DNA from 2 places in the Kitasatospora sp. NPDC101155 genome. Region 1 is predicted to be linked to the other one. Evidence: riboswitches for the same ligand, from Rfam matches in the RefSeq annotation. Region 1 holds a riboswitch; the other holds the start of a gene.
The links. Region 1 has a riboswitch for S-adenosylmethionine ahead of ACIRYZ_RS24860 (IclR family transcriptional regulator). Riboswitches for the same ligand answer to the same signal wherever they lie in the genome.

Region 1 (4,940 bases):
CGGACGGGGCGGGGTGGGCGGATTCTGCGCAATCCGCCGTGCGATCGGCTCCGAATACCCTGGGAACCACGACCGCACCCGCTCCGAGGCCCCTCCCATGACTGTCGCGATCGCCTTGTTCACCCAGGACCTGCGCCTGCACGACAACCCCGTGCTGCACGCCGCGTGCACCGCAGCCGACCAGGTGCTGCCCCTGTTCGTGCTCGATCCCGCCGTCGAGACGGCCGGCTTCGCCGCCCCCAACCGGCTGGCCTTCCTGGGCGAGTGCCTCGCCGACCTGGACGCCTCGCTGCGCCGCACCGGCTCGCGCCTGGTCGTGCGCCGCGGCGCGGCCGCCGAGCAGACGGCCCGGGTGGCCGCCGAAACCGGCGCGGCGACCGTGCACGTCGCCGCCGGGGTGAGCGCTTTCGCCCGTCTGCGCGAGGCACGGCTGCGCGCATTTTTCGGTGACCGCCTGCACGTCCACGACGCCTCGGTGACCGTGGTCCCACCGGGCCGGATCACCCCGGCCGGCCGCGACCACTACGCGATCTTCACCCCCTACCACCGCGCCTGGCAGCAGGCCCCCCACCGCACGGTGCTGGCCGCGCCCCGGGCCATCCGCACACCGGGCGGCATCGGCAGCGAGAACCTGGTCGTCGGCGGCCCCCTCTCCCCAGGCCTTCCCCCCGGCGGCGAGACCGCGGCCCGGGCACGGTGGCGGCGCTGGGACGTCGACGCGTACGCCGAGGTGCACGACGACCTCGCGGCCGACTCGACCTCCCGGCTCTCCCCGTACCTGCACTTCGGCTGCCTGTCGCCCACGGAGCTGACCGCCCGCGCCTGCCAGCGCGGCGGCGACGGTGCGCAGGCCTTCGTCCGGCAGCTCGCCTGGCGCGACTTCCACCACCAGGTCCTCGCCGCCCGCCCCGACGCCGCGCACGACGACTACCGCAGCAGGGACGACCACTGGCACCACGACGAGGACGAGGCCGAAGCCTGGCGGCAGGGCCGCACCGGCTACCCGATCGTCGACGCCGGGATGCGTCAGCTCGCCCACGAGGGCTGGATGCACAACCGGGCCCGTCTCCTCACCGCGAGCTTCCTCGCCAAGAGCCTCTACCTGGACTGGCGGATCGGCGCCGCCCACTTCCTGTCCCTGCTGGTCGACGGCGATGTCGCGAACAACCAGCTCAACTGGCAGTGGGTCGCGGGCACCGGCACCGACACCAGGCCCAACCGGATCCTCAACCCGCTGCGTCAGGCCGACCGCTACGACCCGGACGGGGACTACGTACGACGCTGGCTGCCCGAGCTCGCCCACTTGCCCGGACCGGCCGTCCACCGTCCCTGGCTGCTCGCCCCCGAGTACCCGGACCCGATCATCGCCCCGGACGCCCTCACGGTCCGGCTCCGCCGTGCCCGGGCCCTGGACGGGTGAAATCTTCGATCCAGTACCGGAGTTGGGGGCGTCCGAGTCTTGGGGCATCGCCGCGGGCCGGCGGCCGGACGCCGCTCGCCCGGGACCGGGGTCAACCGAGCTCGTTCTTGTACACCACGCCGTTTTTGACGATGAGTCGCAGGTTGCGTTCGGGCTCGGCGAGGACGGACAGGTCCGTGGTCGGGTCGCCGTCGACGACCAGGAGGTCGGCCCACGCGCCCGGCGCGATGACCCCGAGCGGCGCGGCGCGGTAGGGGTCGCGGCGGCCGGACAGACGGAACAGCTCCGCGTTCCCGGAGGTGGCCATCTTCAGGGCCCCGACCGGGCTGAGGTACCGGCCGAGCCGCACCAGCATCTCGGACTGCCGGTGGGCCTTCGCGGGGTCGAGTACCAGGTCGGTGCCGAACGCCAGCCGCACGCCGTGTTCGAGTGCCCAGCCGAAGGTGCGGGCGACGCCCTCGCACACCTCGCGGTTCTTGCGGTCGCTGTCCGCGGAGGCGTAGTGGTGGTCGTCGACCTCGAAGGGCTGGGTGCTCAGCCACACGTTCCGCTCCGCGAGGTAGCGGATGGTGTCCTCGTCGGTGAGGTGCCCGTGCTCGATGCAGCGCACCCCGGCCTCCACCGCGCGGCGCACGCCCTCCGAGGTGTAGACGTGCACGGTCACGTAGGTGCCCCAGTCGGAGGCCGCGGCGACCGCCGCCTCCAGTTCCGCCGTGGTGAACTGCAGTACGTCCAGCGGATCGAACTCCGAGACGACCCCGCCGCCGGCCATCACCTTGATCTGCGTGGCGCCCTTCCTCAACTGCTCGCGCACCGCCGCGAGCACCCGCTCCGGTCCGTCGGCCACCCGGGTGAACCCGATCTGCTCGGTGCGGGACTGCGGCCCGCCCAGGACGGTCGGGACCTCGTGGACCGAGCCGAAGTCGCCGTGGCCGGAGGTCTGGGAGACGGCGGCCTGGCTCGGGTAGATCCGCGGGCCCGGAAACAGTCCGCGGTCCAGGACCCGCCGCAGTGGCTCGGTGTCACCTGCCATGTCCCGCACCGTGGTGAAGCCCCGCATCAGCATGTCGCGGGCGGAGGCGAGGGCCTGGTAGTAGACGGTGCCGGTCGGTGCGAGCTGCAGGTCCGCCATGGTGCCGCCGATCGCGAACAGGTGGACGTGGGCATCGGTGAGCCCCGGGATGAGCGTGCCGCCCCCGCCGTCGAGCACCCTCACCCCGTGGGTACCGCGCGGGGACGGGCGACCCGTCACCACCTCCGCGATCCTGTCCCGCTCGATCCGGACGTGCCCCGGCACCGCCTCCTCGCCGATCCCGTCGAACACGCGCACGTTCGTCACCAGCAGCCCGGCACCCGAGTCGTCGACACCCATGCCGCCATCCTCGACCGGTCACGGGACCGGCACCAGGCGGCACACCCGATCGGCGGCGGGCGCGGCAGCGGCGCGGAGCAGGGGGGTTTGGCTGGTCGGCGGGGGAATCTTGTATGGTTCCTGGCGAATCATCCAGAGGGGTGGAGGGACCGGCCCTACGAAGCCCCGGCAACTCCCCGGTCGACTCGGCGTTCGAAGTACGCGCCGCGCCGTCCGGGATCAGTGCCAACTCCGGCCTGTCGCCAACGTGGCGCGGGAAAGATGAGGAGACACGGTGCTCTCTGTGCTGTCCTTCGCCCGGGCGCTTCCCGCCCCGGCCCTTTCGCGTACCCGTCTCGTGCCCGGCGCAGGCAATCGGCCGACTTCTCCGGCCCGTCCTCGCTGACCACCCCCCGCTCCCCGCGGGGAGCTCCCGTGAGCCGAACCCACCTGCCGCTCACGGGATTTGAGACTGGAGTACCCATCCATGGAGAACACGAGCGGCGTCGGCGTGCTCGACAAGGTCAGCTCGATCCTCGGCACCCTGGAGGCCGGGCCGACCACCCTGGCCGGTCTGGTCGCCGCCACCGGCATGGCGCGGCCCACCGCGCACCGGCTCGCCGTCGCGCTGGAACACCACCGGCTGGTCGGCAGGGACATGCAGGGCCGGTTCGTCCTCGGCCCGCGGCTCGCCGAGCTCTCGGCGGCGGCCGGTGAGGACCGGCTGCTGGCCGCCGCCGGCTCGGTGCTCACCCACCTGCGCGACGTCACCGGCGAGAGCGCCCAGCTCTACCGCCGCCAGGGCGAGGTCCGCATCTGCGTGGCCGCCGCCGAGCGGCTCTCCGGCCTGCGCGACACCGTCCCAGTCGGCGTCACCCTCCCGATGAAGGCGGGCTCCGGTGCGCAGATCCTGCTCGCCTGGGAGGAGCCCGAGCGGCTCCACCGGGGCCTCCAGGGCGCCCGCTTCACCGCCACCGCCCTCAGCGGGGTCCGGCGCCGCGGCTGGGCGCAATCGATCGGCGAACGCGAGCCCGGGGTCGCCTCCGTCTCCGCGCCCGTCCGAGGCCCGTCCAACCGGGTGGTGGCCGCCGTCTCCGTCTCCGGCCCGCTCGAACGCCTCACCCGCCACCCCGGCCCGCACTACTTCCAGGCCGTCGTCGAGGCGGCCAACCGCCTCAGCGAAGCCCTGCGCCAGTCCTGACCGGCTCGCCGCCCACCGGGGCTCGCCGCCCCGCCCAGGTCGATCACGGAGACCTCCAGGGTCCTCAAAGGGCTTGGAAGGAGGCGGACTTCGACGGCGTCGGCCCCGGGGTCGTCCGTCCCGCCGGGCCGAGTCGGGCCGGGCGGGCGATGACCCAGGGTCCTTGGGCGTACGCGGTACGTTTTTGAGTGCTGGTGGGGTGAGGGCGCGGGCAGACGGGGAAGAAGACGGAAAGGGGTCAGCTGTCGGATGCTGCTGTCGCGGAGGACACGATGCGCCGGGACGGACGGGTGGCGAACTCCCTGCTCGCGTTACTGAGCCGGGACTGGACGGGGGTGCCGGTCGCGCTGGTGACGGCGGGTGTGGGCGGCTGCCTCGTCGCGCTCGGCACGACCTGGGCGGTGGCGCTCGGTGCTGTGGCCGTGGCCGTCGGTGCGGCGCTGCTGGTCGGGGCCGTGCGGCACCTGGTGCTGGTGGCCCGGGAGACGGGGGCGCGGCCGGCGCCGGGGTCACTGGTCGACGTGGGCGGCCACCGGATGCACGTCCTGGGTGAGGGGGAGCGGGCGGGCGGGCCGACGGTCGTGTGGATGCCGGGGGGACACGTGCCCGGTGAGGAGTTCGGAGAGCTGCACACGATGCTGGCGGCCCGGACCCGCTCGGTGCTGGTCGACCGGTTCGGCACGGGCTGGAGCGATACCGGGCCCTTCCCCCGGACGACGGCCGTCGAGGCGGAGGAGCTGCTGACGGCGCTGGAGGCGGCGGGCGAGCGGCCCCCGTTCGTGTTCGTCGGCCACTCCTTCGGCGGGCTGCTGGTCGCGAACGCGGCCCGGCGGCGGCCGGATCTGACGGCCGGGCTGGTGCTGCTGGACCCGACGCCGCTGGAGGTCATCGCCTTCGCGCCATCCAACGGGCTGGTCGCGGGGATGCGGCGGCGGTTACTGCTGGCTGCGGTGCGGCATCTCTTCGGT
Region 2 (4,940 bases), on a different contig from region 1:
CTGCGTCGGCGAGCTGGTTCATGCCACGCTCAAGGCCGCGGCGAGCTTCCTCATCAAAGGCGATGATCTTGGCCATCAGAAGTGGTCCTCCGGGACACGGTCGACTGCTCGGACCAAGGGGTGCCCGCGACGGACGGCCCTGGTGCGCGGAGGTCCATTCCCCTACCGCTCCCGGGGGCCTCACCGACCCGGTCCGCTGTCACTCTCACACTGTGAGTGCTAACGCCAATGATTAGCACTCCGGGTGGTCGAGTGCAAGCCCAATCGGCCACCCGCGAGCCGCCGTCGAGCCCCGTCCGCGAGCGCGGACCGGGGCGCGGACGGAAAGGCGAACGGGCCCGCACGACGCGTGTCGTGCGGGCCCGTCGAGAAGCAGGAGGTCCACCAGCGGTGGGCCGCGCCGAGCTCCTGGAGTCGGAAGGGGTCAGACCGCCGCGCGAACCATGTCCGCCTGCGGGCCCTTCTGTCCCTGAGAGATCTCGAACTCGACCCGCTGGCCCTCCTCGAGGGTGCGGTAGCCGTCCATCTGGATCGCGCTGTAGTGGACGAAGACGTCCGCACCACCGTCGACCGCGATGAAGCCGTAGCCCTTCTCCGCGTTGAACCACTTGACGGTGCCCTGAGCCATTCCGAACTCCCCTAGTGCTGTGCTGGCCCTTCACGCGCCCGCAGGTCGCGGGCCCGGGTCTGGTTGAAGGCCGGCCCGGGGAACCCCCCCTGAGCGCAGCCGTGCACGCCGCAATCCTCCGCACAGAAAGCCGAACGGCTTCCGATGGGCGGTCGATTACGCCGACCGCCGCTGAATGTATCCGGACCGACGCCCTCTGCAACAGGGCCAGCCGCCAGGAATTCCATAGCCCCGTCAAGAGACAAGGGCGAACAAACCAGGGTGAAATCGGCATTTCATGCCGGACATAGCGGACGAATTACCCAAACCCTCGCAGGAATTCTGACATCCGCCTGACATGTTTCACGGCCGGGACGCGAGCCGGTCTCAGTGACCGGACGACCTCCGGCCAAGCAGCGCGCAAGCCGGAAGGGAAGCCCCGTTCCCAGCAGAGCCACACTCTACTCCGACTTGACCCGGAAATATTCCCGCCGAAATGCCAGCGGCCGCCCGCACATACGGAGAGTCGAATTCCGTACGTACGGGCGGCCGGGAAGCGGGATGCGACGGCTCAGCAGCCGCCGGCCACCGCCGGGATGATCGAGACGTTCGCGCCGTCCTTGATCTCGGTCGCCAGGCCCTCGGCGAACCGCACGTCGTCGTCGTTCACGTACACGTTGACGAAGCGGCGCAGCTTCCCGGTGTCGTCCAGGATCCGGGCGGAAATGCCCGCGTGGTTCTGCTCCAGGTCGGCGATGACCTCGGCCAGGCTGGCCCCCTCGGCGGTCACCTCGGCCGCGCCGCCGGTGTAGGTGCGCAGGATGGTGGGGATGCGGACTTTGGCGCTCATGGCTCTCCTAGCGGGGGTGGGGGTGGTTCAGGTGGACGCGAGACCGGCGGAGCGGAAGGACTCCAGCGTCGGGCGGATGACGGCGGTCATCCCGGCGTCGGAGACGGCGTCCAGCGTCTTCAGGCCGTCGCCGGTGTTGATCGCGACGGTCTCCTTGGCCGGGTCCAGCTGACCGGTCTCGACCAGCTTCTTCAGCACGCCGACGGTCACCCCGCCCGCGGTCTCCGCGAAGATCCCCTCGGTCCGGGCCAGCAGCCGGATCGCCGCCACGACCTCTTCGTCCGTGACGTCCTCGACCGCCCCGCCGGTCCGACGGGCGATGTCCAGCACGTACGGGCCGTCCGCCGGGTTGCCGATCGCCAGCGACTTGGCGATGGTGTCCGGCTTGACCGGCTTGATCACGTCCCGGCCCGCCTTGAACGCGGCCGACACCGGCGAGCAGCCCTCGGCCTGGGCGCCGAAGATCCGGTACGGCCGGTCCTCCACCAGGCCGAGCTTGATCAGCTCCTGCAGCCCCTTGTCGATCTTCGTCAGCTGCGAGCCCGAGGCGATCGGGATGACGATCTGCTCCGGCAGCCGCCAGCCGAGTTGCTCGCAGATCTCGTACGCCAGCGTCTTGGAGCCCTCGCCGTAGTACGGACGCAGGTTGACGTTCACGAAACCCCAGCCCTCGCCGGCCGGGTCCCCGATCAGCTCCGAGCAGAAGCGGTTCACGTCGTCGTAGTTGCCCTCGATGCCCACCAGCTCGCCGCCGTACACCCCGGCCATCACGACCTTGCCCTGCTCCAGGTCGTGCGGGATGAAGACGCAGGACCGGAACCCGGCCCGGGCCGCCGCCGCGCCCACCGCGCCGGCCAGGTTGCCGGTCGAGGAGCAGGACAGCGTGGTGTACCCGAACGCCCGCGCCGCCTCGATGGCGCAGGCCACCACCCGGTCCTTGAAGGAGTGCGTCGGGTTCCCGGAGTCGTCCTTCACGTGCAGCGGAGCGGTGAACCCGAGCTCCCGGCCCAGGTTGTCCGCCTTCACCAGCGGGGTCCACCCCGGGTTCAGGTTCGGCTTGGACGCCACGTCGGCCGGCACCGGCAGCAGCGGCGCGTAACGCCAGATGGACGCCGGACCGGCCTCGATCCGCTTGCGCAGCTCCTCGGCGCGCTCGCTCCCGAACTCGTACGCGATCTCCAGCGGCCCGAAGCACTCCAGGCAGGCGAAGCTGGGGCCGAGCGGGAAGCGGGTGCCGCACTCCCGACAGGACAGGGCGGCGGCGGGGCCGAGGTCAACCGATCGGGGTCCCCCCGGCCGAAGGCTGGGGGAGGGTGCGGCAGTGTCGACAGCCATGATGGCGGAGGCCTCTCTCCTCATCTTCCCCGTGGCGCGGTCGCGCCACAGGCCGGAATTGGCACCTGTCCCGCCGGGGCCTGTGAACAGCCGAGCGAGAAGGTTGCCGGGACGTCAACGGGCCGTTCCCTCAGTCCCTCTGGATGAGCTTGTGAAGTTGTGGTTCAGCGGCGACCCCGGCGTGCGAAGGTCCGACCGCTGTACGAAGACTGTATCCGAAGGCGTCCACCCTGAAAGGGACCGTCCGCCACGCGAGATGGCCCGTTCCACCCGACCTCGCCGAGGAGATTCACCGTGCCCGCCGAACCGACCCCCGCACTCCTCCCGCAGGCGGCGTCCTGGCTGCACCGCCGCTCGTGGAGCGCGGCCGACCGGCCGGTTCACACCCTGCTGGAGGCCAAGCGGCGCACCCGGCAGACCGTCAGCGTCGTCCTCCCCGCACTCGACGAGGAGGCCACCGTCGGCGACATCGTCCGCACCGTCCGGCGCGAACTGATGGACCGGCTTCCTCTGGTCGACGAACTGGTCGTACTCGACTCCGGCTCCACCGACGCCACCGCCACCGTCGCCGCCGAGGCCGGCGCCCGGGTGGAACAACGGGACGCCGTCCTGCCCCGGCTGCCCGCCGTCCCCGGCAAGGGCGAGGTGCTCTGGCGCTCGCTGCTGGTCACCCACGGCGACATCGTCTGCTTCGTCGACGCCGACCTGCGCGAGTTCGACCCCGCCTTCGTCTCCGGCATCCTCGGCCCCCTGCTCACCGAACCCGACATCCAGCTGGTCAAGGCCATGTACGACCGCCCCCTCGAAACGGAGTCCGGCGCGATCGTCCCCGCCGGCGGCGGCCGGGTCACCGAACTCGTCGCCCGCCCCCTGCTCAACCTCCACTGGCCGGAACTCGCCGGTTTCGTCCAGCCCCTCGGCGGCGAGTACGCGGCCCGCCGCTCACTGCTCGAACGACTGCCCTTCCCCACCGGCTACGGCGTCGAACTCGGCCTCCTGGTCGACGCGTTGGAGCTGGTCGGCCTGGACGCCCTGGCCCAGGTCGACGTCGGCGTCCGACACCACCGTCACCAGGACGGCCAGGCCCTCGGCCGGATGGCCGCCACCATCTACCGCACCGCCCTGGAACGCCTCGACCGCACCCACCGCCTCAAGGCCTCCGCCGACCTGGTCCACCCCCACCTCACCCAGTTCAGCCGCGACCCGGAAACCCGCGCCTTCACCGCCCACAGCCACCCGGTGACCGCCCTGGAACGCCCCCCGATGCACACCGTGCCCGAATACGCGACCCGCCATTGAAACGTTTGCCGACCCGAGCCCCCGGCAAGATGCCAACCATGGGCGATCTCACGACCGAACGTTCGAGCGCGACCGGCACCGCCCCCGTCCTGGTGGCCTCCAATCGGGGACCGGTGTCGTTCAGCGCCGCCGACGACGGCACGCTGACCCTGCGCCGCGGCGGCGGAGGCCTCGTCTCCGGCCTCTCCGCGATCGACGACCCGAACGCCGTCTGGGTGTGCGCCGCCCTCGGCGACGCCGACCGCCGAGCCGCGGCAGAAGCCCCCGACGGCCGCCTCGACCTGGCCGGCCACGACGTCGGCGGCCAGGCCGTACGGATGCTGGACATCGACCCGGAGACCTTCGCCCACGCCTACAACGGCGTCGCCAACTCCACCCTCTGGTTCGTCCACCACCTGCTCTACGCGACCCCCACCGCACCCTCCTTCGACGCGGGCTTCCGCACCGAATGGGCCGCCTACCAGGCCTACAACACGGCCTTCGCCGAGGCCCTGGCCGCCGAAGCCGCCCCGAACGCCGCGGTCCTCGTCCAGGACTACCACCTCTCCCTGACCCCGGCCCTGCTCCGCGCGGCCCGTCCCGACCTGCGGATCGGCCACTTCTCCCACACTCCCTGGGCCCCGCCCGAGTACTACCGGATGCTCCCCGACGACGTCGCCCGCGCCGTCCTCACCGGCATCCTCGGCGCCGACCGGGCCGGTTTCCTCACCGAACGCTGGGCCCGCGCCTTCGCCGCCTGCTGCGAGGACCAACTCGGCGCCACCGTCGACCACGAGGCGATGACCGTCACCCACATCGGCCGCACCACCCACCTCGGCGTCCACGCCCTGGGCGCCGACGCCGACTTCC

Region 2: it holds a riboswitch for S-adenosylmethionine, as region 1 does, so the genes downstream of both, thrC (threonine synthase) here and ACIRYZ_RS24860 (IclR family transcriptional regulator) in region 1, are expected to answer to the same signal.

Annotation. Positions count from the first base shown of each region.
Region 1 is NZ_JBIWPN010000016.1:158,184-163,123, reverse strand. Features, by position in the region: gene ACIRYZ_RS24870 (cryptochrome/photolyase family protein) at 98-1,420, shown strand; gene ACIRYZ_RS24865 (amidohydrolase family protein) at 1,512-2,792, opposite strand; SAM riboswitch class I at 2,918-3,060, shown strand; gene ACIRYZ_RS24860 (IclR family transcriptional regulator) at 3,259-3,972, shown strand; gene ACIRYZ_RS24855 (alpha/beta fold hydrolase) at 4,245-4,940, shown strand, end outside.
Region 2 is NZ_JBIWPN010000009.1:230,394-235,333, forward strand. Features, by position in the region: gene groL (chaperonin GroEL) at 1-76, opposite strand, end outside; gene ACIRYZ_RS16565 (cold-shock protein) at 425-628, opposite strand; gene ACIRYZ_RS16570 (MoaD/ThiS family protein) at 1,179-1,457, opposite strand; gene thrC (threonine synthase) at 1,485-2,792, opposite strand; SAM riboswitch class I at 2,810-2,942, opposite strand; gene ACIRYZ_RS16580 (glucosyl-3-phosphoglycerate synthase) at 3,087-4,091, shown strand; gene ACIRYZ_RS16585 (trehalose-6-phosphate synthase) at 4,130-4,940, shown strand, end outside.